One region of the Marinobacterium sp. xm-d-579 genome, then DNA from elsewhere that is predicted to be linked to it. Evidence: predicted binding sites of a transcription regulator. Region 1 holds the regulator's gene; the other holds the start of a gene.

Region 1 (12,355 bases):
ACTGCAGCGAGAGTTGGACATGCTTCCAGAACAGATGGAGCAGACTGAAGCGGCCGTTGAAGCGCAGCAGGCCGTTTGTGGTTCAGCGGACTTTTATCAGCGACCTCATGAAGAGGTCACCGCTGAACTTGAAAAGTTAAGCACTCTAGAAGCCCAGCTGGAGACGCAGATGGAGCGCTGGATGGAGTTAGAGGCGATGGCTGAGGGTTAATGCCCCAATCGTACGGCCAGAATATCGCACTCTGCGCCGTGCAGAACGCCATTGGAGGTGGACCCAAGTAACAGCGATAGACCATGGCGACCGTGAGAGCCAATCACGATGAGATCAGTTTTAAGATCTTTCGCGACGGCATGAATCTCTGAACCAGTGTTGCCCGTTGCGACAATCGCTTTATTAACAGGGTAGCCAAGGCTGGTGGCAAGGGCGCTCAGTTTAGACTCGGCGTGGTTCTCAATTTGAGTTTGGATGTCGGCAATGTCGACAGGGATCTCACCGCCATAGGCGTAGCTGACAATCTCGACCACATGAATCAGATTGAGCTCAGCTTGATTCTGTTCGGCTAGCAGTTTGGCTCTTTCAAGCACAACACCAGACTCTTCAGAAAGGTCGATGGCAACAAGAATACGATTGTAGTGACTCATGGTGATTCTCCCTGTTTAGTCCCTACTACTATTAATAGCAGACAAGAAGGTTTTTAACATATGAAGTGGGCAATTATTGTTCTGATCATGCTCTCTTTGATCGGTTCTATGATGTGGGTCATGCCAAGTCCTCGTCAGCGCTTCCAATCTAAGCTCAGACTAGAGGCACGCAAGCTCGGTTTTCAGGTGCAGCTATCGCGTCTAGAGATACCCAGAGCCAAGGGCGAGATGGAGTCAGAAATTATCAACATGGCGGCTTACCGTATGCTGCGTGGCAAATTGGATCGATCAGCAAAAGAGCAGTGGGTTGAGTGGATGGTGGCTCGAGTCGACGCCATGGCCGCTGATGGCCTTCCTGAGGGCTGGTCCTGGGCAAAGGGTGAAAGATCTTTGAGTCCTACTAAGCTGAAAGCGCTCAGTGATTGGCTTGATCAGTTGCCTGAAGAGGTCGTTGCGGTTGAATCAACCGCCATTCACCTGACGCTCTATTGGCGCGAACCCGAGCGGGCTGGCGCACTGGATGAGCTAGGTGAAAAGGCCAATCAACTGTTAACGGAGATGATTTAATGAGCGGCGAGTTAACCCCAGGGATTTACAGACACTATAAAGGCAATGACTACGAAGTGATTGGAACCGCCAGACACTCAGAGACAGAAGAGTTGATGGTGGTCTATCGAACACTCTATGGCAACTTCGATCTCTGGGTGCGTCCCTATGAGATGTTTGTTGAAAAAGTGCGTTTAGAGTCTGGGGAAGTGGTTGATCGATTTTCACTGATCTAAACAGCTCTCTTAGCACTTATTATTAAGGCGTTTATTTGCATTTATTTTTTAGCGCTGTATTGTTGCGCCGATAAATTTTTTGCAATGCTCACTTGACGCTGAAGTCAGTTTCCACGTATTTGTAAAAAAAGACAGAGTTTTGAATAGGTAGATAAAAATGGGTAAAACCCTGGTAATTGTGGAGTCACCAGCCAAGGCCAAGACGATCAATAAGTATCTTGGTAACCAGTACGTGGTTAAGTCCAGTGTTGGTCACATCCGTGATCTGCCGACCAGTGGTAGTGCCCAGAAGTCTGATCCTAAAGAGCGCGCTAAACAGGCTGCTTTGACACGCAAACTCTCGCCAGAGCAGAAGGTTGAGCATAAAAAGCGCAAACAGAAAGAGCAGCTTATTGCCCGTATGGGGATTGATCCCAACAAGGATTGGGCAGCTCATTATGAGATCCTTCCCGGTAAAGAGAAGGTCGTTGATGAACTGCGCAAACTGGCTAAGAGCGCTGATCAGATCTATCTCGCAACCGATTTGGACCGTGAAGGGGAGGCCATTGCATGGCACCTTCGCGAAGCGATTGGCGGTGACGATTCACGCTACCGTCGTGTTGTCTTTAACGAGATTACCAAGAAAGCGATCAATGAAGCGTTCGAAAAACCGAGCGATCTAGACCTAAACCGCGTTAATGCGCAGCAAGCGCGCCGTTTTCTTGATCGCGTTGTTGGTTATATGGTCTCTCCACTTCTTTGGGAGAAGGTCGCTCGTGGTCTGTCGGCGGGTCGTGTTCAATCCGTTGCGGTACGCCTGGTCGTTGAACGTGAACGTGAAATTCGTGCCTTTATTCCTGATGAGTATTGGGAGTTGCATGCGGATGCGCAGACTCAAGGTGATAAAGCGGTTCGTCTAGAGGTCGTTAAACAGGCCGGTGCGGCATTTAAACCGACCAATGAAGATCAGGCGATGGCTGCAGTCAAAGCGCTGCAAAGTGCCTCTTATGAGGTTGTTAATCGTGAAGATCGTCCAACCAGTAGCAAGCCCTCTGCGCCGTTTATCACCTCTACCGTGCAACAGGCCGCCAGCACCCGTCTAGGCTTCGGTGTTAAGAAGACCATGATGCTCGCTCAGCGTCTCTATGAAGCGGGTTACATTACCTACATGCGTACCGACTCGACCAACTTGAGTAACGAGGCGGTTGAAGCGGCACGAGAGTTTATTGGTTCTCAGTTTGGTGGTGAATACCTGCCACCTCAGCCGATTCGTTATAGCTCTAAAGAGGGCGCACAAGAGGCGCACGAGGCGATCCGTCCATCTGATGTCAATGTTACCTCTGACTCATTGAACGGTGTCGATGCCGACGCAGTTCGACTCTACGACCTGATTCGTAACCAATTCCTAGCCTGTCAAATGACACCCGCTCGTTACCTAAGTACCCGTGTCACAGTGAAAGCGGGTGCCTATGAGCTGACCACTAAAGGTCGTGTCTTGCAGTTCGACGGTTACACCCGTGTGATGAACTTCCGCGGTAAATCGGATGAAGATCAGATCCTACCTGACATGCAGGTGGGTGAATCACTAAAACTTAAAGCCTTGGACCCTAGCCAGCACTTTACGAAACCGGCACCGCGCTACACAGAAGCGAGTTTGGTTAAAGAGCTTGAGAAGCGCGGTATTGGTCGTCCGTCCACCTACGCAGCGATTATCTCGACAATTCAAGATCGTGGTTACGTCGAAGTTCAAAACCGTCGCTTCTATGCACAAAAAATGGGCGATATCGTTACGGATCGTCTGGCTGAAAGTTTCCCAGACCTTATGGACTTCAGCTTTACCGCGCGTATGGAAGAGAAGCTGGATGATGTGGCAGATGGTGACATCAACTGGAAGGATCTTCTTAACAACTTCTACACACAGTTCGAAGGCGAACTGGAAGCGGCTCAATCAGCGGATGGTGGCATGCGTGCCAATGATCCAACCGAGACCGATATCAGCTGTCCAGCATGTCAGCGCCCAATGATGATTCGTACGGCAACGACGGGCGTCTTCTTGGGTTGCTCTGGTTATGCTTTGCCACCTAAAGAGCGTTGTAAAACGACCATCAACCTGATTCCTGGTGATGAGGTTGTCGCAGTGGATGCAGACGATGAGGCAGAGTCACGTCTGCTTCTAGAGAAGCACCGTTGTGGTAAGTGTGGCTCCTCTATGGACTCCTACTTGATCGATGAGAAGCGCAAGTTACACATCTGTGGTAACAACCCAGATTGTGACGGCTTTGAGGTCGAAGAGGGTAACTACCGTATCAAGGGCTATGAAGGCCCTGTAGTCGAGTGTGATAAGTGTAGCGCTGAGATGCACCTTAAAACGGGCCGTTTCGGTAAGTTCTTTGGTTGTACCAACTCAGAGTGTAAAAACACACGTAAGCTGCTCAAGAATGGTGAAGTGGCTCCGCCTAAGATGGATCCAGTTCCGATGCCGGAGCTTAAGTGTCAGAAGGTTGACGATACCTACATCCTGCGTGATGGAGCCAGTGGTCTATTCCTGGCAGCAAGCCAATTCCCACGTAATCGTGAGACCCGTGCACCTCTGGTCAAAGAGTTGATTCCACATAAAAATGCGATTGACCCTAAATATCACTTCTTAATGGAAGGACCTCAGCAAGATGAGCAGGGTAACCCCGCTCAAATACGTTACAGCCGCAAAACCAAAGAGCAGTACCTTATGACGGAAGTTGACGGTAAGGCGACTGGTTGGAGAGCTTACTTCACCAATGGTATGTGGCAAATTGAAGCAGCCAAAGCTAAGAAGCGTTAATGGCTGACCTATACTCCCAGCGTGTGAATCAAACACTCGCGTTTGCACAATACGCGCTGGTGGGTATCAACACTGAGTTGACCGGTGAATCGACCAATCGTATGAAGCTTCGTGGCCTGCAAGAGGCTGCGCTGTTTCATTTAGACAGCGCCTATAAAGCCTATCTTAATGAGTTGGCTGAACGTGAGCGTGTCCTGCTGACCCAGTCGACACCCTCTGAATTGAGCAAGGCTTTTAAGCAACAGGGAATCCATTCCAGTGAGTTGGATGAGATGGAGCTGCTCTGTCAGGATTCCGGTAGTTGGTTGTCTAAGTTGATCAGTGCCATCAAAGCTATTCATAAACCCCTACCTCCCTCGCAAGAGAGCGCTAGCCAATCTGACATAGCAATTATAGATTTGGCCAAAGAACCAAACCTTGAGGAGCAACTGGAGACTCAGTTGCAGGGTTGGTTTGAGCAGTTACGAGCGATGATTCTAAGACATCGCTCTAACGCGCAAGAGTGGTAAACTCAGTTCATTCCTTTTGTTTCAACACCCTTCACAAAGAGATGATCATTCAGATAGTGTCTTGTTGCATCCGCAAGAGGGGCTGATTTGCGACTGCTCACATCCATCTGAACAATGGTCGTCTCTGCCGTCGCGACACAGACGTCATCTTGGAACAACACCTGGTAGAGCCCAAATGAGCTGGTACCCACCCGAGTTACACCGGTGCCAATATCCAGACGTCCTGGCCAAGTGATCTCACCTAGAAAGTTCAAATGCAGACTGGCAATGACAAATTCGCAATTGTCATTGGCCAGTGGGTCTTTTGGATCGTAGAGAAATTCGACACGGCCTGTCTCTAGGTAGGTACTGAATGCGGCATTGTTCACGTGGCCCTGACGATCGGTATCGGCATAACGGATCTTATCAAATGTTTGGATAGGGAAGTCGGTTAACTGATACGGCTGCTGATTTGGCTTGTGCGATCCCACACTATTCTCCTTGTAAGTGGTACTCCTCTATTGAGCCTATGATGGTTCAGGGTCTGATTCAAGCTAAATAAAAAAGCCGCTCAAAGAGCGGCTATGGGGGTCTTTGCTACAACGCAGCAAAGGGGGAGGCTAAATTTTTTTACGTACCAATAGACACTCTGTTTCGCTACAGATCTGAGTGCGTTTCAGTTGGCTGACTAACGCGTCATCGGCAGGGTCATTGTGCCAGCAGATCAGTGTGTGACAGGTTCCCGCTTGCAGTGCGCGCTGAGCCAGTTTGTCTAAACCATGGCGCTTATCACGACGAAGTATCCACACTTTTTTGAGGTCGACACCTGCATCCGCCAGCACCTGCTTAGTCAAAGATTTTGGCGGCTCTAACATAACCAGCCAGCTCTCTTTTTGACTTAATGCGGCAAGCATCGGCAGAAGCATGGTGTTCAGATTTACCTCTGAGGTGTGCTGAACCAGCTCAGTCAAAACCAGTGGTTTAAGACCCGCATCATTCTGTGCAAATTGATTGTAAGCAATCATGGTGATTACCTTTAAAAGTCATTCTGTTGACGAATTACGCCAACACCCAAGCCTTCGATGGTTAACTGCTCTTCACGAAGATCAACTTTAATCGGGTCGAACTCTTCGTTCTCTGCTATCAAGTAGACCATGTGACCATCGCGGTGGAATCGTTTTACCGTGACATCTTCACCGACACGAGCAACGACTATCTGACCCTCACGTGCTTCACGTGTTTGGTGAACTGCTAAGAGATCACCATCCATAATGCCGATGTCTTTCATACTCATGCCGCGGACACGGAGTAGGTAGTCTGCTCTTGGGCGAAAGAAGTCTGAGCTGATGGTGCAGTAATCATCGATGTGTTGTTCAGCGAGGATGGGTTCACCTGCGGCAACCTGACCGATGATCGCTAGGCCCTCCTGCTCCTCCTCTTCACCGACGATACGGATACCGCGAGAGGTGCCAGGGATCATCTCAATGGCCCCTTTACGTGCTAAGGCCTTTAGGTGCTCCTCTGCTGCATTGGCAGATTTAAACCCTAGATCGCGAGCAATATCGACGCGTGTAGGTGGAAATCCTGTTTCATCAATATGGCGACGGATGCAATCCAGCACCTCTTCTTGACGATTTGTAAGCTTCATAAACGCCCCCTATGACAGTACTGATTGGAATTTAAATGACTGTCTGTTTATTCAGTATTTGTATTTTTATACAGTATTTTAAATGTCGTCAAGTTTTTTCTGTTTGTATATCCAGTATTTTTGTATGATGGCCAACTAATTCGGAGGCGATGTGCTTAACAAAGAGACCCAAACCACCATACAGACAGCTTATCGCGCATTTCTAAATGCTCGCGATTTAAAGGCTCGTTATGCACAAAAGCATATGATTGCAGCGGTCGCACGGCAGTTGGGTGGTATCTTGTCGGACGATGCGGGTCAGCGTCTGGGTGAAAATCATCTGGTCGCCGTAGAGGCTGGAACGGGCACCGGTAAAACCATTGCTTATCTGCTGGCCGCACTTCCAATAGCGCAGGCTAAAGGTAAAACGCTGATCATTTCGACCGCTACCGTTGCGCTTCAGGAGCAGCTTTTATTAAAAGATCTTCCTGAGTTGGCTGAGCACGCCGGTATTGAATTTAAGTACGAAATTGCTAAAGGGCGTCGGCGCTACCTCTGTGTTAGCCGATTAGAGTCTCTTCTTAGTAATCAGCAGGATCTTTCACAGTCAGCCCTGTTTGAAGATGAGTTGGCCCAAGTTTTGGGGCCTGAACAGATCAAAGAGTACAGCGGCCTGTTGGATGAGTTTGCCAGTGGTCGTTGGAAGGGTGATCGTGATGAGCTAGAGCGCAACCTGGATGATGAGACCTGGATGCCGCTTACCTCAGACCATATGCAGTGTACTAATCGTCGCTGTGCGCATTTCAACGCCTGTCCGTTTTATCGTGCTAGGGCCGATATTGAGACAACCGATCTCTTGGTGGTCAACCACGATCTTGTACTGGCTGACTTGGCGTTAGGCGGTGGTGCGATTCTTCCTGAACCGGCCGATTCAATCTACATATTTGATGAGGCGCATCATCTGGGTGATAAGGCGACTAACCACTTCGCGCTCTCTATGCGAGTTAAAGCGAGTGAAAAGGCCTTCAAAACCCTGGAGCGTCAGTTAAAAGGGCTGTTGGATGAAGCGGATTCTGCATTGGTTTTGCAAGATCCAATCAGTCGTATTCAATCCAGTCTCAATGTGGTTCAGGGGCATTTGCAGCGTCTGGACGATCTAGTCTCTGAACAGTTTTTGCCACTCCCGGTGGATGAGCGCAGGTTGCGCTACCCGCAAGGCAGGGTACCCGACAGTTTGGCTAGCCTGACACGTGAATTGGCTCAGTTTTTATCACAGGTTGATCCTCAGTTAGAGAAGATTATTAATGCCCTTAAAGGGGCGATGGAAGATGAAGAGTCTGCACTCGATAAGGGTGTAGGGGAGCGCTGGTTGCCACCGCTAAGTACCCAGTTTAGCCGTGTCCAGAAGATGATGTGGCTGTGTAGAAGTTTTTCGCAAGATATTGAAAATGAAGAGGATAAAGTTGCAAGGTGGTTGGTTCGTCATGAGTCTGAAGCGGGTCGCGATATTGAACTTCACAGCGCCCCTGTCTCCGCTCAAAACCATCTTCAAGATCTGCTCTGGGATCAGTGTTACGGTGCGGTTTTAACCTCAGCAACGCTAACGGCCCTTGGGCGGTTTGATTCCCTCTTTACTCAATTGGGTCTCCCTTTGGATACGCCAGCACTGCGAATGCCTAGTCCTTTTGACTACGCCAATAAGGCCGTTTTGCATGTCCCGAAAATGAAGTTCGATCCTTCAAAAGCGGATCTTCATACCGAAGAGGTTGCTGATTGGCTTAACCGAGAGTTACCCAATTTAACCTCTGTATTGGTTCTGTTTACCTCTTGGCGCCAAATGCGTCGAGTCGAAGAGTTAATGGATACCAAACTGCTGTCGCGTTTAACGGTTCAAGGTGAACTCAGTAAGCAAGCGATGCTGATAGAGCACAAAGCGAGAATCGACCGTGACGAACCCAGTGTTATTTTTGGTTTGGCGTCGTTTGCAGAGGGTGTAGATCTACCCGGTCACTACCTAAAAGATGTTATCATTACCAAGTTGCCTTTTAGTGTTCCAGATGATCCTGTGGATGCGACCTTGGCTGAGTGGATAGAAGCCCGCGGTGGTAACCCTTTCATGGAGATAAGTGTACCCGCAGCCTCTATCAAACTAACTCAAGCGGCAGGCAGATTACTGCGTACGGAGAATGATTCCGGTCGTGTTGTTTTACTTGATAGGCGTGTCGTGACACGTCGTTATGGACAGCAGTTGATCGATGCGCTTCCTCCTTTTGCGCGCCATTTTGAATGATCTATTGATTGAGAGATCCCGATTTTGACTACAGATACCAACCCTGAACAGCAACAAGGTAATCAAGATTCAAATGAAAAGCGGCGTCGCACCCAGCGTCGTCGTCCCCGCAAAAGCCGTGACGACAAACCTCGTCGCTCGCAAGAGTGGAGCCTTGATCAGTTTGTTGTAGAGCCTCAAGAGGGTAAGGATCGTTTCCACGATTTCTATCTGCCAGACTCATTGATGCGTGGTATTCATGAGCTTGGCTTTGAGTACGCAACACCGATTCAAGCGGCAACGATTAAGCCGGCACTTCAAGGCCGTGACATCATTGGTAAGGCTCAGACCGGTACCGGTAAAACTGCAGCTTTTCTAATCGGGATCATTACCGATCTTCTCGACTTCAAGTTGGATGTTGAACCGCGCAAGGGTGAACCCCGTGCATTGATCATTGCACCGACACGAGAGTTGGCTCTGCAGATTGCAGCCGATGCAGAAGGCCTATGTAAATACACTGGTTTAAGTATCGTCTCGCTGGTAGGTGGCATGGATTATGACGTGCAGCGTGCAGCACTCGCCAAAGCGCCTGTCGATATTTTGGTCGCGACACCGGGTCGCTTGATCGACTTCGTCAGAAATCAGGATATCGATCTCTACAACGTAGAGGTGTTGGTGCTGGATGAGGCTGATCGTATGTTGAGCATGGGCTTCATTCCCGATGTGCGTACCATCATTCGTTCAACACCGCGTAAGGGCGCTGAGCGTCAAACACTGCTCTACAGTGCAACCTTCACCGATGAGATTATGCGTTTAGCGGCGCAGTGGACGCGTGATCCGGTCACGATTGAGATCGAATCAGAGCATCAAACTACGGATAACGTTTCTCAAACGGTATTTCTTGTCTCAAGTGATGAGAAGTACAACTTGCTGCGTAACTACTTACGTATCAATGGCGTCGAGAAAGCGATCGTATTCTGTAACCGTCGTCATGAGACGCGTAAGTTGGCAGAGCGTCTAGAGAAAGACGGTGTCAAAGCGGCCATGATGTCGGGTGAGATCCCACAGAACAAACGCATCAAAACCCTAGAGGGTTTCCGCAGTGGCAAGATCGAAGTCCTAGTGGCTACCGACGTTGCTGGTCGCGGTATACACATTGATGGTGTGAGCCATGTTGTGAACTATCAGCTTCCTGAAGATGCGGATGACTATGTTCACCGTATTGGTCGAACCGGCCGTGCAGGCGCTACCGGTGAATCAATCTGTTTTGCCTGTGAAGACGATTCGTTCCTTATCCCAGACATTGAGTCGATGACCGGTGTTAAATTGAACTGTATCCACCCTGATGCTGAATTGCTGGTTGATCCAAACAGTGTTGTAGTGGAAGAGGCTGTTGAAACAGAGTCGACCGAATTGGAAGCGACAGAGACTGAAACTGAAACCGTTGTTGACGCGCCAGTGGCGGAAGAGCCTCTAGCAAATGAGTCAGTCGACCTAACGGAAGTCTCATCAGAAGAGACGGCTGGCGAGATTGATGTGCTACCCCTTGAAACAGCTGCTGAGACAAGCGAAGAGCAGTTAGATTTAGAGATCAATGAAGAGAGCGACGATAAGGAGTCTCGCAGTTAATGAGTGGTGATCGTCACGGCCTAGCGGGTATTCAAAAAATAGTGGCCATGATTGTCAGTGCGTTCTTCGCAGTGATTGGCTTGCTAGGCTTTAGCAATAGTGGAGATCCGGTTCAGCTGATCCTCTTTTTCGTTGCAGCAATCATCTCTTGGTATGTGATTGGAATGCTGTTCAAGTTGGTTGAACGAATTTTAGACTCCTTAGGTTGAGTTAGGTAAAGGTAATGCAGACAGTGACTAAGGTTGCCGTGTTAGGCGGTGGGAGTTTCGGTACCGTCATCGCCAATATGACGGCTGAAAAAGGTATCCCGACCTCCTTGTGGGTACGTCGAGCTGAACTGGCTAATGATATTAACCAGCAGCGTTGTAACGATCGCTATGTGCCCAACTACCCATTAGCCGACTCCTTGGTTGCGACTGATGATATCGAGTCCGCATTAAAAGACGCTCAGGTTGTCTTTATTGCGATTCCAAGCAGTGGCTTTCGAGCGGTTCTGAATCAAGCTAAACCCTACCTCAGCGATGATCAATTGATCGTCAGTACGACTAAAGGCATTGAAGCCGTTAGCTTCAGTCTGATGAGTCAGATCATGGAGCAGGAGTGCCCAACACATCGATCTGGGGTGATCAGTGGCCCTAACCTGGCCAAAGAGATCGCCAAGCGTGAACTGACCGCTACGGTCATTGCCAGTAACGATGAGAATCTTCGAGAGACGGTTCAAGAGCTTCTTCAGTCTAGCTATTTCCGTGTCTATGCCAGCGCTGATACCTTCGGTGTGGAGCTCGGTGGCACCTTGAAGAACATCTATGCCATTGCGTCCGGCATGAGTGCTGCATTGGGTATGGGGGAAAACACTAAAAGCATGCTGATCACGCGCTCTCTAGCAGAGATGAGTCGTCTTGCGGTGAGCATGGGCGCTAATCCTTTGACCTTCCTTGGCTTAGCGGGTGTGGGAGATCTGGTCGTGACCTGTCTATCACCTCTGTCACGTAATTACCGAGTTGGTTATGCGTTGGGGCAGGGTAAGTCGTTGGATCAAGCAGTGGCTGAGCTGGGAGAGGTCGCTGAGGGTGTCAATACACTGAAGTTGGTGAGCGAGCACGCAGAGCAGCAAGATGTCTACATGCCTCTTGTGCGTGGCCTCTACGAGGTAGTCTTTAATCAGGCGCCCGTCAAAGTGGTCATCGGTAAGATGATGGAAGGTGCCCACAGTGCCGATGTTGAGTTTACACTCTCGGGTTCCTGAACATGCGAATCCTATTGATGCGTCATGCGGAGGCTGCCCCTGGCTTCCCAGACGAATCACGTCGCTTAACCCCTTATGGGGAGGCGTCACTGCAAAATCGCCCTGAAGGTCTACAGCCTTTCTTAGATGAATTGACCCACATCTTTGTCAGCCCCTATCAGCGTACTCAGCAGACATTAGCTAACCTTCTGCCCAATCGGGAGGCTCTGCTTCTTGATCTGATTACCCCTGAGGGTGAGCCTGAAGCCGTGTTTAACTATCTGCAATCTCTGCCCGATGAGAGCAGGGTTCTATTAGTGACACACATGCCCTTGGTGGGTCGTCTATTCAGCTCGCTCGTTGAGGGTGAAAGTCGCTTTGGCGTTGGGTTTATGCCCGCTCAAATCGAGGTGGTCGATTGTGATCTGCCTGCAGCGGGGCTGGGTCGCTCCATTGCTCAGTTTACTCATTACCCCTGAACCTACCGCTTACATTTGATAGAAAACAGCATGATTCATCCAAGAGAGATTAGGTTTACCGTTCACAGTCGAACCATTACTGCACTGCAGTGGGGTGAGGATGACCAACCGTTGATTTTGGCACTACACGGTTGGCTAGATAATGCCGAGAGTTACTACAAATTAGCGCCTCACTTGGCGGGTTTTCGTGTTGTCGCTATCGATATGGCAGGGCATGGTCAGTCAGATTGGCGCAGTGCGGATTCGGGCTATCCTGTTTGGGGTTATGTAGAAGATCTTCATGCGGTTAAGCGCCAACTTCAACCCGATGGGGCAATTCGAATACTGGCTCACTCTTTAGGTGCTGGTGTGGCGTCTCTCTACGCCGGGACATTTCCGGATCAGGTGTTAACACTTGGCTTGATAGAGAACCTAGCT
Region 2 (12,355 bases), on a different contig from region 1:
GACCTTGCGATTGTCGCCAATGATTGGTGTCTGGATGAGAATCTGCAGATTGATCCGGTGAGAGAGCAAGCGCTGTTAAAAGCCTATTCAGCGATTCGCCCCTTTAGTGCAGAAGAGCATGAGGTTTGGCCGCAGCTGACTCGTACGGCCGCGATGCGTTTTTGGCTATCACGCCTTGAGCCTTGGGTTGATGCCCAGCAAGGCAAAGGCAGCGATAAGACACTGAAAGACCCTGATGAGTTTAAACAGGTGCTGATGCACCGAATTAAATCGCCGAGTCAGCTGTAGGAACGAATTTCTACATTTAAAAGATAGTGGTGTCAGACCGGAGGTCAGACACCTGTGAGGAACCGGTGGGTCTGACCTCTGGTCTGACCCATCTATCTATGCCAGTGATAATAAAGCTTCCGCCAACTTAATCTCGTCGTAGCGATCTGTGCGTTCAGGATTAGCCAGATCAACATCCAAAAGCTGAATGCCACGCTTATCAAGCCAGTTTAAAAACTCTGCATCAATGCCACTCAACAGTGTGGAATCGGTCAACAGAATATCGATACAGCGCTCCAATCCACTCTGAAAAACACCGCCTGCATCTCGGGCAACAAATCGTTCCAACTGCTCAATCTGCTCCTGCAACGTCATACCAAACTGCTCAGGATCATTACCTAAATTGGGGACATACACTTTGCTGGCAGGGTTATCCATAATCGCTTTACCCACCCCTTTGGGGAGTAGGTTAGCCAGAATACTGCTATAAAAACTACCGGGCGGGAAGACGACCAGATCTGCTGAATTGATCCAACCTCTCTCTTGATCAGCCAAATGCGATTCCGTGCCCTGCGGCAAATGCAGATCAAGTGAGGCGATACGCTCATTTAATGGCTGGGACTCTTTTCCTGTCATCCGATGCTGCCCGATGATCTCTCGCCCACTCTCTGTCGTCACTTTCAGTTCACCGCACTCGTCCGTAACAGTGCGTACTTGGCCTCTAACATGAACCAGACGACTAAACAGCAGAGCAATAGGATCTAATGATCGATTATGGCTCAGGTAGCCCCCCGCCAATATCAGATTACCAATACTGGCTCGCCTGAAGTCAAAATCCTTGGGAGCTGACTCAAGAAAGTAGTTTAAAAAATCACAAATAATGCTCTGGACAGGCTCGGGGATGGACTGGACGCGCTTGTCGTTGCGTTGTTGCATCGCCTCGACCCTTGCACGCAATAGCAACTGCGACTCATCAGTCGGCAGGCGGTACGCAAACAGCTCGATCACTTCAGGGTGACCGGCGAGTGAAGCGTCAGCTAACGCCATCATGCGGGAGCGCAAATCGCCAACAGCAGGCATATCAAATGCGTTTCGCAACACAGCGGAGCTGCCGCCAGAGTCATAGGGAGTCACTAAATGAATAGAGTTATGGGTATAGCGTTTGAGAATCTGCGAAAAGCCATTCAACGCAGTGCCACCACTGAAAAAGAGCAGCTTAGGCCCGGTATCAGGGTTGGCTTGATACTCAGCCAAACGGGCAGTCGTATGGTCAGCAGATAAGGGCATTCACTACTCAATAAAGGTGGATATGTCATCCCAGTGTAAGTTTGCTGCGTAGGAATGCCAAGACTCCCATAATAATTATGCGTATACTGTACGCCCATTCAGTAATTTCTCTTTTTGAGCAGTGCGGCACTATGGATGTAACTCACATTATCGACTCCCTCAACGATGCGCAGCGTGAAGCGGTTACCGCGGATATCAGCAACCTTCTGGTGCTGGCCGGTGCAGGATCAGGCAAGACGCGTGTCTTGGTTCACCGAATCGCTTGGTTGATAGAAGCCGAGCAGATTTCACCCTATTCGATATTGGCGGTTACCTTTACCAATAAAGCGGCTAAAGAGATGCGTGGACGTATCGAGAGCCTGCTCAACGTCAATGTGCATGGCATGTGGGTCGGTACTTTCCACGGCTTGGCGCACCGACTGCTTCGCTCGCACTGGCAAGAGGCCGGGCTGCGTGAGAACTTCCAGATCATGGACTCCGATGACCAGTTACGTTTGGTTAAACGCATCTCTAAGGAGATGGGATTAGACGATTCACGCTGGCCGCCGAAACAGATTCAGTGGTACATCAATGCACAGAAAGATGAAGGGCTACGCAGTAAACATCTAGAGCGCACCGGTGACCTGGTACAAGACACCTTAATACGTGTCTATGAGGCGTATGAACAAGCCTGTGATCGCGGCGGCATGATCGATTTTGGTGAACTCCTGCTGCGCTGCCTTGAACTGCTGCGTGATAAGAACCCACAACTGCTGCAGCACTACAAAGAGCGCTTCCGTTACGTCTTAGTAGACGAGTTCCAAGACACCAACGCCATTCAGTACGCTTGGTTGCGCCTGCTCTGTCAGGGTGAACACAAACTGATGGCCGTGGGCGATGACGATCAGTCGATTTACGGCTGGCGTGGCGCACGTATTGAGAACATTCAAAACCTTGAGGCACACTTTGGTGGGCTTAAGACCATCAAGTTAGAGCAGAACTACCGCTCGACAGACAACATTCTGTCTGCGGCCAATGCCGTCATTCGCAACAACTTTGGACGACTGGGTAAGGAGCTGTGGACCGAGGGCAATCAAGGCGATCCTATCAGCCTTTACGCAGCCTTTAATGAACAGGATGAAGCGCGATTCATTGTCGATCGCATCGCACAGTGGGTATCGGATGGTAATCGTCGTGACGAGAGCGCCATTCTCTACCGTTCCAACGCACAATCCCGTGTGCTTGAGGAGATGCTGATCCGTGCCGCAATTCCCTATCGCATCTATGGCGGCCAACGATTCTATGAGCGTTTAGAGATTAAAAATGCCCTCGCCTACCTGCGCCTAATAGCCAACCGCGATGACGATACGGCGATGGAGCGCGTCATTAACGTGCCAACCCGAGGCATCGGCACCCGCACCATTGAAGAGGTACGCGATTACGCGCGAAGCCAAGGCATATCAATGTGGCGAGCCTCGAACGAGATTATCGAGCATAAGAAACTACCTGCACGTGCCGGCAATGCACTGCAGGCCTTCTTAGATCTGGTCAATCAGTTGACGGTTGATACTGAAGAGGCATCACTGCAAGAGCGCACAGAACATACTATTCGCTTCTCTGGACTGATTGCTCACCATGAAAAAGAGAAAGGTGAAAAAGCACAGTCGCGCATCGAAAACTTGGAAGAGCTAGTGACTGCTGCACGTCAGTTTGAGCAACAGTGGTCCCAAGAGGAGAACCCTGAGTTCCCTTCCGTGCTGGCTGCCTTCCTTGATCAAGCTGCACTGGATGCCGGTGAATCACAGGCGGATCCCAATACCGACAGCGTACAACTGATGACTCTGCACTCAGCGAAAGGCTTGGAGTTCCCGCTGGTCTTCCTATGCGGTATGGAAGAAGGCTTGTTCCCACACAGCATGTCGGCCGAAGAGCCCGGACGTTTAGAAGAGGAGCGCCGCCTCTGTTATGTAGGCATTACGCGTGCCATGCAGAAACTCTACATGACCTATGCTGAGTCCCGCCGACTTCATGGCCAAGACAACTACAACCGCCCTTCACGCTTCATTCAGGAGATTCCATTGGAGTTGATAGAAGAGGTGCGCCTGAATGCTAGCGTTCGCCGACCGCTTTCGAGTGGCTCGGATATGGAGGTCAGCTTCACACCACAATCCGCTTTTGCCAGCGAAGTACCCGATACTCAGCTCAGTTTAGGCCAGAGAGTCAATCACCCTAAATTTGGTGACGGCATGGTCATAAACTTTGAGGGGTCCGGCCCGAAGGCCCGAGTACAAGTGAACTTCGACTATGAAGGCACCAAATGGCTAGTCGTTGGTTTTGCTAATCTAACAACGCTGTGAATAAAACATTTCAGTTTGTTTAAAGAAAAATTACACCTGTGTAACATTCTTGTAACAAAAGTGTATTTAAATGGCGTCAACTTAAATTAGCGACTACTTTAAGTAGTGGTAAATCAATGAACCAAGCAAGAGGAGCTTCTCTTGGAAATTAAAGATATGAATAAGCTGGATAAAGCGACAGCATCTAACCGTGGCGATGTTATGCGCATCGGTTACGCCCTGCTCTTCCTAGTAGGTATTGTTCTCTTTATCTCAGCACAAGTTGGGGATATCCCAGGAAGTTACATCCTTGTCATTGCCGCAATGATCGGTGGTTACATGGCAATGAACATTGGTGCTAACGACGTAGCCAATAACGTGGGCCCAGCAGTAGGTTCAAAGGCGCTTACCCTAACAGGCGCTATCATTATCGCGGCTATCTTTGAAGCATCGGGTGCTTTAATCGCCGGCGGTGACGTTGTCAGCACAATCAAAAAAGGGATCATCAACCCAGAAGTGATTGGTGATGCTGATACCTTTATTTGGTTGATGTTAGCCGCACTTCTAGCGGGTGCGTTATGGCTTAACCTAGCAACAGCTCTTGGTGCTCCTGTCTCTACTACTCACTCTATTGTTGGTGGTGTATTGGGTGCTGGTATCGCTGCAGGCGGTTTTGGTATTGCTAACTGGGACAAGATGGGCGCGATCGCAGCAAGCTGGGTGATCTCACCTGTACTTGGCGGCCTGATTGCAGCTGGTTTCCTATACCTAATCAAACGCACCATTACTTATAAGTCGGACATGCGTGTTGCAGCTAAGAAGATGGTACCTCTGCTGATCATGTTGATGGCTTGGGCATTCTCGACCTACCTAGCACTTAAAGGCGTTAAGAAGCTGATCAAACTCGATTTTGTGACAGCTCTACTGATCGGTCTAGCCATTGCGGTAGTTATTTACTTCATTGTTAAAGGTCTGGTAGCTAAAGCAGCTGACCGCCTGGATAACGATAAAGCGGGTGTTAACCAACTGTTCACCATTCCTCTAATCTTCGCTGCAGCACTACTAAGTTTCGCACACGGTGCAAACGACGTTGCAAACGCCATTGGTCCACTAGCGGCGATCAACGATGCGATCGTTAACCACGGCATTTCAACGAAAGCAGCGATCCCACTTTGGGTCATGATGATCGGTGCTCTAGGTATCGCGTTGGGTCTAGCACTATTTGGTCCAAAACTGATCAAAACCGTTGGTTCTGAGATTACTGAGTTGGATCAGACACGTGCATTCTCTATCGCTATGGCGGCAGCGATCACGGTTATCATCGCTTCTCAGCTAGGTCTTCCAGTCTCTTCAACTCACATTGCTGTGGGCGGTGTATTCGGTGTGGGCTTCCTTCGTGAATACTTGAAATCAAGCCACGCTCGCATGATCAACGAGATCAAATCGCACCACCAAGGTGCTGATCAAGAGGAAGTGGAAGAGTTTCTTGCTAAGTTTGAAAGTGCATCAATCGATGACAAAGCTAAAATGCTTAAGCAACTTAAGAAGAAAACAGCCTCTGCAGAACTAAGCAAAAAAGAGCGCAAGCAGCTTAAGAAAGCGTACAAACAGGAGCTGGTTAAGCGTTCAGCTGTTTACAAAATTGCCGCTGCATGGGTTATTACAGTTCCAGCATCAGGTACATTGGCGGCGATTCTGTTCTACGTAATCCGTGGAATCATGGTCTAATAAACGCCAAACTATCCATCAAAAAGCCCCTTCGTGGGGCTTTTTTGCGTCTTATATTTATCATTAAATTGTCATAAACGCTTCACAGAGTTGTAACAAAGCAAGCGCCTAATAGTTATCAAAGAGGTAAGCGACAGCCTACCGACTGATTTAGAAACTAAGGAGTTTGAAATGTTCCTACGACTCGCAACAACAGCTGCTACTTTAACCGCTCTAATGAGCACTCCAGCAATGGCCCGAGATAACGTGAGCATCGCTGGTTCATCTACCGTTCTTCCATTCGCAACAATCGTTGCTGAGCGTCTAGGTCGTAACCCAGCGTTCAACACACCTGTTGTTGAATCAGGCGGTTCTTCTGTTGGTAAAAAAGGCGTTTGTGACGGCATCGGTACTGAGTTCATCGATATCGGTAACGCTTCTTCACGCATGAAGAGTGGCGAACTAGAGTACTGTGATGCAAACGGCGTGAAGATCACTGAGATCAAAGTCGGCTACGACGGTATCGTATTTGCTAACTCTAAAGACGCTGCTCAACTAGAGATCTCTCGCTCAGACCTTGGTAAAGCCTTAACAGCTAAAGTGGCCGTTAACGGTGAGCTAGTTGATAACCCATTCAAAACTTGGAAAGACGTTAACCCAGCGCTTCCAAATGTTGCAATCCGTGTCTACGGTCCACCAACGACTTCTGGTACTCGTGCATCATTCGCTGAAATCATCAACGAAAAAGCGTTCTGTAAAAAAGACGACGAGATGAAAGCAGCACTAAAAGCAGCAGGCAAAAAAGCAAAGTCTTGTCGTGCGATGCGTACTGACGGTGCGTACATCGAAGCTGGCGAGCAGGACAACCTGATCGTTCAAAAGCTGCAAGAAGACTCAGAAACTTTCGGTATTTTCGGTTTCTCTTACCTTGATCAGAACTCTGACACTCTACAGGGTGCGAAACTGGATGGCGTAGCACCAACATTCGAAGCGATTGCTGACGGTTCTTACAAAGCATCACGCGCACTGTTCATGTACGTTAAACACCAGCACGTTGGTGTTGTACCAGGCATTGCTGAGTACATAACTGAGTGGACTAAACACTGGGACGAAGATGGCATCCTAGCGGACGCAGGCATGATCCCAATGCCAACTGCAGAACGTGAAGAGATGGCTGCTCGCATGACAGCACTGCCAGTTCTTACTGCTGATGCTCTTAAGTAACCCAATCCTAGATTGAAATTACTCCGGCCTGTATTACAGGCCGGATTTTGCAGCATTTGAGATACTGAAATGACACTGACTTCGTTGCTAATTATTTTAACAGTCATCAGTCTCGCCTTTTACTTCATAGCTAAAAGGACGGTTCTTATCGCTCGATCAAATGGGCAGGTATTCCACTCACTTCCGAACTACTATGGCCTTTGGGCTGGCTCTTTAGCCTTCTTCCCAGCGGTTGTTGTATTGATTCTCTGGTCTATCATCGATATTCAGCTGTTCCAGAGCTGGGTGCGTGATTTCTATCCTCCTGAAATCCTTGCTGCCGGTGGCTCACAAGCCATTGTGGCGCTCGCCAAGGTAGAAAACATAGTCGCAGGCATCCGTTTTGGTGAACCTGAAGCATGGGTTCTGCAAGCAGGAGATGCTTGGATTGGCTGGGCTGCAACCTCTACGATGCTGAAATCAGCCGTGGTATTAGGCCTAGCAACTGTGTGTGGTCTAATCGCTTACCGTCAGATCGATTCCGATTTTCGTGCACGTAACGGTGTAGAAAAGCTGATCTCATACGGTCTGATTGCAGCATCGACTATCGCGATACTAACAACCATTGGTATCGTACTGTCTGTACTGTTTGAAACCATTCGATTCTTCCAACTGGTACCGCCAACTGATTTCATCTTTGGTACCGAGTGGAACCCTCAATTCGAAGGCGCAGAGCGCGCTGGATCGGGTGGAGGTGAAGCTAAATACGGTATGCTTCCGATGTTTGCCGGCACCTTATTAATCTCATCTATCGCGATCATCGTTGCAGTGCCTGTCGGTCTAGCCAGTGCGGTCTATCTAGCAGAGTATGCATCACCCAAAGTACGCTCTACTGTTAAACCGCTTCTTGAGATTCTTGCCGGCGTACCCACTGTGGTTTATGGCTTCTTCGCAGCCTTAACTGTTGCACCTGCTATCAAAGGGTTGGGGGAATCATTAGGTCTTACTGTTGCGTCTGAATCAGCACTCGCGGCAGGTCTCGTCATGGGCGTTATGATCATTCCATTCGTCTCATCACTTTCAGATGACGTGATTAACGCTGTACCTCAATCACTTCGTGATGCAGCTTACGGACTGGGCTCAACAAAAAGCGAGACGACTCGCCAAGTAGTTCTTCCTGCGGCCCTACCGGGTATTGTTGCGGCCGTCATTCTTGCGGTGTCTCGTGCAGTCGGTGAGACCATGATCGTAGTAATGGCTGCGGGCCTAGCGGCTAACCTTTCGTTCAACCCTCTCGATGCTGTCACAACGGTGACATCTCAGATCGTTACAATTCTGGTCGGTGACCAAGAGTTTGAGTCGGCGAAAACACTATCAGCATTTGCGCTATCTACGATGCTGATTATTTTGACCTTGGGTCTAAACTTCTTCGCCCTTCAAATTGTTAAGAAGTACAGGGAACAATATGACTAACAAGGCATTCAAAGGCCTCTCACCTCAAGAGGCGACTGCGCGCGTTGAAGCGTCACTTAAACAACGTCGCAAGAAAGAGAAGCGCTTTCGTCTGATGGGCTTATCGGCTGTTGGCTTAGCGTTAACATTCCTAGTCATTCTGTTCTCGGGCATCTTAACGAAAGGCTTGCCAGGTATGTTCCAGCACTACGTTCAGCTGGATGTGGTATTGGACAAAGCGCGTCTTGACCCACAAGGTGATATGTCAGATGCCTCGCTTTTCTCGGGCGATGCCGACAAAATTATTTTGGAAGCCTCACTGGCCTCTATTGGTGAAGAGGGAGGCCGAAAAACCAAGAAGGCCCTTCGTAAGATGGTCTCTTCGGGTGGCTCACAGCGCCTGATCGATTTCGTAAAGGCGAACCCTGAACTGATGGGGACAACCCAAACGATTAAGTTTGCTGTGGATGATGATATCGACTCGTTCCTGCGTGGATTCATTAAACGTGAGACCCCAGAAAAGGATCGTCGAATCAACGACTTCACCATTGAGATCGTAGATAAGTGGCAAGAAGCCGGTTTAATCAGCTACGAGTTAAGTGACTACCTGTTCTTCGGTTCTGCATCGCGTGATGCAGAGATGGCAGGCATCAAAGGAGCGCTTTTTGGATCGCTCCTAACCCTGGCTATCTGTGTCAGCATCGCCTTCCCTCTTGGGGTTGCAGCAGCCGTCTATCTTGAAGAGATTGCTCCGAAAAACCGCTGGACTGAGATCATTGAGATCAATATCAACAACCTAGCGGCAGTGCCTTCAGTGGTGTTCGGTATCATGGGCTTGGCGATCTTCATCGTCACCTTTGGTATGCCACGATCTATTCCGCTAGTGGGCGGTATCGTACTGGCACTGATGACTCTGCCGACGATTATCATCTCCTCGCGCGCGGCGATTCGTGCAGTACCGCCGAGTATTCGTGATGCCGCACTGGGTATTGGCGCGTCGAAAATGCAGACCATTTTCCACCATGTCATCCCATTGGCGATGCCGGGTATGCTGACGGGTACCATCATTGGTATGGCGCAAGCTCTAGGTGAGACCGCACCACTGTTGATGATTGGTATGGTCGCCTTCATTGTTGATATTCCTGGTGGCTTTACCGACCCTGCGACAGTACTACCGGTTCAAATCTTTATGTGGGCTGACTTTGCAGAGCGAATGTTTATTCAGAAAACCAGTGCTGCAATCATCGTACTACTGGCCTTCCTTATCACGATGAATGCTGCTGCAATCTTGCTTCGTAAGAAGCTAGAGCGTCGTTGGTAAGCGAAAAAATGAACGAATCTAAAGACTTAAACAATTCAACGGACAAGAAGATGGAAAACAGTAATATCAAAACGACGGGTAATGTGTTTGTTGAAAACCCGCGCATGACTGCTCGTAATGTTGACGTTTACTACGGCGACAAACATGCCATCAATGATGTCACCATCGATATTGGTGAGCAGGAAGTCATTGCTTTCATCGGCCCATCCGGCTGTGGTAAATCAACCTTCCTTCGTACCTTGAACCGTATGAACGATACCATCGATATCTGTCGAGTAGAGGGTACTATCGCATTGGATGGCCAGGATATTTACGCGCCATCCGTGGACGTTGTACCACTTCGTGCGCGTGTCGGCATGGTTTTCCAAAAGCCAAACCCATTCCCTAAATCGATCTACGACAACATTGCTTACGGTCCTCGTATTCATGGCTTAACGAAAAGCAAAAGTGAATTGGACGACATCGTAGAGTCAGCACTAGAGAAAGCGGGCCTTTGGAACGAAGTTAAAGATCGTCTAGATCAACCGGGTACAGGCCTATCGGGCGGTCAACAGCAGCGTCTATGCATCGCACGCGCTATTGCGGTAAGCCCAGAGGTCATTCTTATGGATGAGCCTTGTTCCGCACTGGACCCTATTGCGACAGCAAAGGTTGAAGAGTTGATCGAAGAGCTTAAAAGTCAGTACACCATCGTTATCGTCACGCACTCAATGCAACAGGCAGCGCGTGTCTCTGATCGTACAGCCTACTTCCACCTGGGTGATCTGATTGAGGTGGGTAATACTGAACAGATCTTCACCAACCCATCACACCAGCTAACGCAGGATTACATTACAGGCCGTTTTGGTTAGAGCAGAAATTCAATTCGCATATCGATGCCGTACTGTTTACAGAAAGACTCTTCCCGCTCCAGATCCGCAATCAGGAGTGGATATTCATCACTGACCTCTGCATCTAATGAGAGGGTGAGTCGTTCGCCATCGAATTCAATTTTAGGTACTTCAGGGTACTCGCTGCTTCGACTTAGGTGCCAGATAACAGAGATACGTAAAATCAGAATCAACGCGATGGCATGTTTTTTGGATAGCATGCCAAGGTTGGTCACTAGGGACTTTTTAATCTTTTTACGATGCAATCGAACCATTAGCGCGACCAGCTTTTGCTGGTCGAAACTAAAACCGGCTAGGTTTGAATGCTCTAAAATATAGGCTGAATGCTTCTGCAAACCACTTGAATTTAGGTTGAGTCCTACCTCATGTGTCAGTGCCGCATATTGCAGGTAACGACGAGTAAAAACCGGAAGTCGTAATTCTGGAGCTAACTGCCGCCAAAGTTTCGTTGCGGTATCACTGACTCGCTCCGCATGCTTGGTATCAACGTGGTAACGTGCCATCAATGAGCGAATCGCACGCGTTCTAGTATCCTGCTGATCACCCGATGACGCCGTAAACTCTCCCAGCAAACCTTCACGTAACGCACCAGAGGAAAACTTGGCTTGCTCAATCTCGAGGCTAGAGAAAACGGCATCTAGAATCGCCAAACCACCAGCGAAAATCTGCAATCGTTGCTCACTAATGCCTTTTACAACTTTACTGGATAACTCATTTTTGACGACTAATTTACGTAAGGCTTTTATCGATTTAGCGGAAATCTCTTTCGGATCATAGCCCAAGTTTTCACTGGCTGTCGCTATCGCTTGTGCTGAACCTGAAGTACACCGGACTTGATTCCAACCGATGGATGCAAAGAGGGCAGAAAAGCGTTCCAGCTGCTGTTGCGCATAGAGCTTCGCTTTTTTATAAGAGGCCTTATCAACGCCTTTACTGAAGAAGGCCTCGGTAAAACTCACCGAACCCATAGTATGAGAGCGACCTAATTCCAAGCTATTCTCACGACCGAGTGCAACCTCAGTGGACCCGCCACCAATATCAATGACCAAGGTGTTACCCGCTAAGTGCTCTGAACTTGAAACACCCAAATGAACCAGGCGAGCCTCTTCTTGACCACTGATAATCTCGATGGGGTATGGAAAGACTTGTCTAGCAGAGGCAAGAAATTCACTGCGATTCTTAGCAATTCGCAAGGTGTGTGTACCGACCACGCGCACAGTACAGTTTGGAAAGGGCGTTAGTTGTTCAGCAAATGTCTTGAGTACTGCGACTCCTCGTTCGATAGCCTCTTCAGAGAGGTTATTTTTAGCGTCTAAACCCTCAGCCAAGCGAACACGCTCTTTGTGTTTAAAAAGGGGCTGCACATCATCGTGAAGTTGACGCACGACCAACATGTGAAAACTATTAGAACCTAGATCAATCGCTGCAAAGTGTCGTGATTCAGATTCAGAGTTATGCTTGTCGTTCACGAGAGCGCTCCAGCTGTTTTAAGTAGTCGTAAATCGCCATCTGTGAGCGTATTTTCTTACGATTGCCACGAGTTACATAATGATTGGCCTGCTCCGGGTCTAAGGCTCTAGCCTTAGTGTTATCTCGCCATTGTAGGTCGAGCTGGTCCTTAATGAGCTTACGAACATTTTTATCCAAAATTGGGCAACCGACTTCAATTCGGTGGTCGATGTTGCGAGTCATCCAGTCAGCAGAAGTTAAAAACATCTTTCGTTTACCACCAGCATAAAACAGTGACACACGAGCATGCTCAAGATAGCGATCGACAATACTGATGATTTTGATATTGTCACTCACGCCTGGTATACCGGCTAAAATGTTACACATTCCGCGAACAATTAGACGTATTTTGACTCCCGCCTGGCTCGCTTCATAAAGTTTATTAGAGAGTCCTTCGTCGACTA

What was found. Region 1 encodes LexA, which represses DNA repair genes until DNA is damaged. Its sites were predicted from a motif close to TACTGTNTANNTANACAGTA; they were not measured.
Region 2: a site for LexA is predicted at 1,639-1,658, ahead of uvrD (DNA helicase II). Genes of this name have one in related genera too.

The regions. Positions count from the first base shown of each region.
Region 1 covers NZ_WBYP01000002.1:251,908-264,262, forward strand. Annotated here, with positions in the region: gene XMD579_RS04885 (ATP-binding cassette domain-containing protein) at 1-211, shown strand, start outside; gene XMD579_RS04890 (universal stress protein) at 208-642, opposite strand; gene XMD579_RS04895 (hypothetical protein) at 703-1,209, shown strand; gene XMD579_RS04900 (DUF1653 domain-containing protein) at 1,209-1,424, shown strand; gene topA (type I DNA topoisomerase) at 1,582-4,221, shown strand; gene XMD579_RS04910 (DUF6586 family protein) at 4,221-4,730, shown strand; gene XMD579_RS04915 (thioesterase family protein) at 4,733-5,200, opposite strand; gene XMD579_RS04920 (SulA-like leucine-rich domain-containing protein) at 5,330-5,734, opposite strand; gene lexA (transcriptional repressor LexA) at 5,746-6,357, opposite strand; gene dinG (ATP-dependent DNA helicase DinG) at 6,509-8,626, shown strand; partial or broken gene XMD579_RS04935 (DEAD/DEAH box helicase) at 8,651-9,964, shown strand; gene XMD579_RS04940 (hypothetical protein) at 10,234-10,443, shown strand; gene XMD579_RS04945 (NAD(P)H-dependent glycerol-3-phosphate dehydrogenase) at 10,458-11,480, shown strand; gene XMD579_RS04950 (histidine phosphatase family protein) at 11,483-11,938, shown strand; gene XMD579_RS04955 (alpha/beta fold hydrolase) at 11,969-12,355, shown strand, end outside.
Region 2 covers NZ_WBYP01000003.1:91,081-103,435, reverse strand. Annotated here, with positions in the region: gene XMD579_RS07670 (homoserine kinase) at 1-288, shown strand, start outside; gene XMD579_RS07665 (GAK system CofD-like protein) at 385-1,554, opposite strand; gene uvrD (DNA helicase II) at 1,686-3,890, shown strand; gene XMD579_RS07655 (inorganic phosphate transporter) at 4,032-5,597, shown strand; gene XMD579_RS07650 (substrate-binding domain-containing protein) at 5,769-6,800, shown strand; gene pstC (phosphate ABC transporter permease subunit PstC) at 6,870-8,252, shown strand; gene pstA (phosphate ABC transporter permease PstA) at 8,245-9,552, shown strand; gene pstB (phosphate ABC transporter ATP-binding protein PstB) at 9,603-10,403, shown strand; gene XMD579_RS07630 (exopolyphosphatase) at 10,400-11,911, opposite strand; gene ppk1 (polyphosphate kinase 1) at 11,895-12,355, opposite strand, start outside.